One region of the Gordonia sp. w5E2 genome, then DNA from elsewhere that is predicted to be linked to it. Evidence: riboswitches for the same ligand, from Rfam matches in the RefSeq annotation. Region 1 holds a riboswitch; the other holds the start of a gene.
What was found. Region 1 has a riboswitch for cyclic di-AMP ahead of RND64_RS13400 (C40 family peptidase). Riboswitches for the same ligand answer to the same signal wherever they lie in the genome.
Positions count from the first base shown of each region.

Region 1 (2,469 bases):
CGTTCTGCCGCAGGAACGACATGTCGAACCGGGCGTTGTGGGCGACGAGAATCGATCCGCGCGCGAACTCGATGAACGACGGCAAGACCTCGTCGATGCGTGGCGCGTCGTAGACCATCGCCTCGGTGATCCCGGTGAGCGCGACGATCTGCGGTGGAATCGGAAGTCCCGGATCGACGAGTGTCGCGAACTCGCCGAGTACCTCGCCGCCACGAATCTTCACCGCGCCGATCTCGGTGATGCGGTCGTTGGTGGCACTGCCGCCGGTTGTCTCGAGGTCGACGACGACGAGCGTGGTGTCGAACAGGGACCGATCAGAGAACTCGTTGTCGAGAGTGCTCTCGAGGTCGGCGCTCGCGAGGTCTGAGAACGAGAGCTGATCGCCACTGGATGTCACGTCGCGAACAATAGTTCGAACCACCGACACCGCTGATTCGTTGCTGGTGAGGCGCGTGTTCCGGATGTGGCGATTCGCCGCCAGCTGCTTTCGGGTGCCGGGCCTCCGGGACTCGGTCGGCCGGACTTGTCGGTGGGGGTGCCTAGTCTCGCGGTGAGAAGGAGGCAGTGGTGCGCGTCGCCGCCGGGAGGAGGGGAAGCCTCCCGACGACATGCGCATCCCGAGGATTTCACACCACTGAGACGGAGATCACATCATGGACATCGATTGCAGCACCTGCCCCGGTCGTGAACACGCCTGCGACGGCTGTGTGATGACAGTGCTTTTCGGCCCGCTGAACAGCCAGGATGCCAGCGCCGGGTGGCGACGAGGGTGGCCCACCGGTACCCGAGATAACGACGCCGAGATCCACGCCGCCATAGATACATTCACGGGTGCTGCAATGGCCTCCAACGCCGATGCACGATCTGCAAGAGCAAGCATCTGCGCAGTTCAAGCGGCCGGTTCGTCGTCCGAATCACCGACATTGCGTGCTGGTTAGGGTGCGGAGGTCGAACACGCTGTTTGTCGGTTAGTGGACAGACACGCATCCGGTTTCGTAACCTTTCCGAGACCTTTGCGAAGCGTCCCGCTCCAACAGGAGAGGTTCGCAGGGGTCACCGCTCAATCGCCGAGGCTACGAGTCTCGGCGTACCGGGGAACCACTCATTTTTTCGGAGCTTTCCGAATGGGGGTGAATCGCGCTCTCGATCCGGGTGTTCGCACTCGAATCGCATGCGCGTAGGGCCATTTCTTCCGGCCCGAATCCGACAGCTAACCCGGTCGGCGGTAGAGGGAGAACAAAGGAGAACACCCTTCGTGGCCAAACATCGTTTGGAACAGCCCGACCGCGGCAAGGTCGCAAAGAAGGCGGTAATCGCCGGGTCGATCACGTTCGGCTCGCTTGCCGCTGTCGCTGGTCCCGCTCTGGCCGCGCCGGTCACCGTGCCCAACGTCGGCACGTTCGAACTTCCCGGCGTCGACACCAAGCAGATTCCGGCACAGTTCCAGCAGCAGAAGGCGCCGGTCGTCAAGAAGCAGGATGTCGCGAAGTCGCCCGACGCCACAGTCGAGATCCCCAACGTCGGCAAGTTCACGCTTCCGGGTATCAGCGACAACCAGATCCCACAGCAACTTCGGCCGCGTGGCGGAGCTCCGCTGCTCGCCCCGACGCAGACCGCAGGCGAGAAGGCCGTGCGCGCCGCTGAGACCAAGATCGGCGCCCCCTACTCGTACGGTGCTTCCGGACCCAACGCCTTCGATTGCTCCGGCCTCACCAGTTGGGCCTTCCGTCAGGCAGGTCTGACGATTCCGCGCGACAGCTACGGACAGCTCGGCGGTGGCACCGCGGTCGCCTCGCTGGCGAACGCGAAGCCCGGCGACATCCTGGTGTTCAACGGTGGCGGACACGTTGGCCTCTACATCGGCAACGGACAGTTCATCCACGCATCGACCTACGGCGTCCCCGTGAAGAAGGACGTCGTGAAGAATTGGAGCTTGGTCGGTATCCGTCGCTACTGAGCGACGAGATCGACAGAGTTCGTGACGGCGGGCGGATCACGCGTTGACGCGTGATCCGCCCGACCGGCAGTAGCCGCCGCAACGCTCACGTTAGGGTGGAGCGCGGTGCACCGGTCTGCCACGTGGAGGCCGGTCGCTGCATGTGGTGAGGGGAGTGAACACAGAAGTGGTTGCGGGATCGCAGGCAATGGCGCATCGATCGCGAGCGGCATTCGTCGTTGTCGTGACGGCGATGATCGTCGCTGTCGCACAAGTCTTCTCGATGGCGATAGCGGGTCCGTCGAGCGCCGAACCGACGCGCACACCCGACCAACTCCTCACTCAGTACAAGAAGCTGAGCACCGACGCCGAGAAGTCGTCGGAAGCGATGCACAACGCCCAGATCGAGTACGACAAGCAGCGCGGCATCGTGACCGCTGCCCGTAAAGACTCGACCGAGGCCCAGAAGGGCCTCGAGACCTCGCGGAAGACGCTGGGCTCGTACCAGAAGCGCGTCGACACGATTGTCCGCG
Region 1 is NZ_CP144213.1:2,985,371-2,987,839, reverse strand. Features, by position in the region: gene RND64_RS13405 (DEDD exonuclease domain-containing protein) at 1-397, opposite strand, end outside; cyclic di-AMP (ydaO/yuaA leader) riboswitch at 1,056-1,240, shown strand; gene RND64_RS13400 (C40 family peptidase) at 1,256-1,957, shown strand; gene RND64_RS13395 (C40 family peptidase) at 2,112-2,469, shown strand, end outside.

Region 2 (2,469 bases), 1.9 Mb from region 1:
GCGTCGACACGCGCTAGCCGCGGCCTCTACGTCGACCGCAGCGGCCCGATCATCGCGGAGTGGCTCACCGCCCGCGGATTCGTCGTCGACGAGGTCGACGTCGTCGCAGATGGCGCGCCGGTCGGCGACGCGATCCGCGCCGGGATCTACGCCTCCGACGCGCTCGTGATCACCACGGGCGGAACGGGTCTCACCCCCACCGACCGCACCCCGGAGGAGACGCGAGCACTGCTCGACGTCGAGATCCCCGGACTTGCCGACGCGATTCGCAGCTCGGGACTTCCGACGGTGCCCACGGCAATCCTCTCGCGCGGTGTCGCAGGCGTGGCGGGCCGCACGCTCGTCATCAACCTGCCGGGGTCGACCGGCGGAGTCCGCGACGGTCTCGAGGTACTCGACGGCGTCCTCGACCACGCGCTCGACCAGCTGCGCGGTGGCGATCACCCGCGGAGCGACGGATGACCGTGCGAGTCGTTAAGGCCGCTCTCGCCGCCGACCCCATCGACCTTCCATCTCACGAACAACTCGTCACCGACGCCGCTGCAGGCTCGGCCGGCGCGGTCGTCGGGTTCGCGGGCGCGGTGCGCAATCACGACGGAGATCACGCGTCGGCGGTGACGAAGCTGTCGTACTCGTCGCATCCGAGCGCACCCGAGGTGCTCGCCGATGTGGTCGCCGAGGTGTCGGCGTCGGTCACGGGAGTTCGCGCGGTGGCCGTGTCGCATCGCGTGGGTGACCTCGACGTCGGCGACGTGGCTTTCGTCGTCGCCGTGGCGGCCGACCATCGGGCACCCGCATTCGAGCTGTGCGCGCGCCTCGTCGACGAGGTCAAGGCCCGCCTGCCCGTGTGGAAGCACCAGGTGTTCGCCGACGGCTCCGACGAATGGGTCGGCTCGGCCTAGAGATTGGAAGTCGGCTCCGCCTAGAGATTGGAAAAGGACCCCGCACGGCCGTTATGGCGTCGTGCGGGGCCCTTCGTCTCGGGGTCCGGCGGTCAGTGCCGCCGGGACTCGGGCGAGATCGCTCAGGGGAGCGGGATCAGGCCCTTGTTCTGGTTGTAGATCTTCAGCTGGTCCGGGGTGAGCTGGTAGCCGCTGTCCTTGGCTGCCTTCCAGAGGTTCTTGACCTCGGGGCTGACGTTGGCGGCGTCGAGCGCGCCGTCGACCTGGCCCTTCACGTCATCGGTGCTCTTGGCCTCGGGAGTCTTCTCCAGCGGGGTCTGCGGCTGCGCCTCGGGCTTCACCTCAGGCTTGGGGGCCTGCAGCGGCTTGGGCGAGTCGGTGGGAGCGGTGCGCGGGGTCGAGCCCGACAGTCCGGTGCCACACACCGGCCATGCGCCCTTGCCCTGCGATGCCAGCACGCGCTCTGCAACGGCGATCTGCTGCTCCTTGGAGGCCTGATCGGCGCTCGGCGCGTATGCGGTGCCACCGTGGCCCGCCCAGGTGCTCGGGCTGAACTGCAGTCCGCCCTGGTAGCCGTTTCCGGTGTTGATGGCCCAGTTGCCGCCGGACTCGCACTGTGCGACCTGGTCCCACTCGGAGTCGGAGGCTGCGTGCGCTGAACCGGTGCCGAGCAGAGCGGCTCCGCCGCCGAGCACTGCGCCGGTGAGGGCGACCTTCGCGAAGGTCTTGGTGGTCGTGTTGGTCGTCGACTTGCGATGACGTCCGGCCATGAGTTTTCTTTCCTCTCTCCACGCGCCTACGAAGTCAGCTGTCGGGTTCGAACGAGAGGTTGCTCGGTCCGTGGTCGCCGTGGCGGCCGGTGGACTTAACCCCAAGGGCATCCGGGTCTGGATGTCCGTATCTCCGTCGGAGATGTTGGGTCCCCCGTCCTCGTTCCTGAGTTTGTTGTTCGTCATTCGATCGGGGGAACGAGGCTTGGCGCGCCCGGTCGAATGTTGTGTTCTTTTGGCTGTCCTGTGATCTCCCTGGAGGAGACTGTTCGTACAGTACGACGGATGCGCCGCTGAATCACCCTCGTCCGCAAGTTGTTTTTTGGGCTGCGCGTGGGACTTTGGACCCAATTTCGTCGTCATCGCTGCTCAACCCGACGATGGTCGGTTCGTGTCCATCCCGTTATCGGCTCGTTATGTGACTAAGGTCACAAGGCGTCGAACTCCTCAGCCGCCGGCAAATGGCGGTAGAACGTCGATCGTCTCGCAGTCGCCGAGAGGTGTCGTGCGGTCGCAGACGGCGATCGCGTCCCGCAGATATGAGCACCGGGCGAGCACGCGCGTGAGGTCGGGGTGGTCGACAACCAGGGCGCGTTCGAGGTCGCCGAGCGTAGCGTCGGCCGGCACGTCGATCTCGGTCAGATCGGTGCCCGCGGCGGCACGTGCGGCCGCGAAGAACCGAACGGTCAGCGTCATCGAGTCGCTCACCCTCCGATGGCCGACATCGGGCGGTCGGGTTGACGAAAGTCCGTGGTGTTCACCGCATGTCCCGCAGCCTTGTGCCACATGTCACCCCG
Region 2 is NZ_CP144213.1:1,044,688-1,047,156, forward strand. Features, by position in the region: gene RND64_RS04790 (MogA/MoaB family molybdenum cofactor biosynthesis protein) at 1-462, shown strand, start outside; gene RND64_RS04795 (molybdenum cofactor biosynthesis protein MoaE) at 459-902, shown strand; gene RND64_RS04800 (transglycosylase family protein) at 1,025-1,672, opposite strand; cyclic di-AMP (ydaO/yuaA leader) riboswitch at 1,680-1,860, opposite strand; gene RND64_RS04805 (MoaD/ThiS family protein) at 2,120-2,368, opposite strand; gene moaA (GTP 3',8-cyclase MoaA) at 2,377-2,469, opposite strand, start outside.
Region 2: it holds a riboswitch for cyclic di-AMP, as region 1 does, so the genes downstream of both, RND64_RS04800 (transglycosylase family protein) here and RND64_RS13400 (C40 family peptidase) in region 1, are expected to answer to the same signal.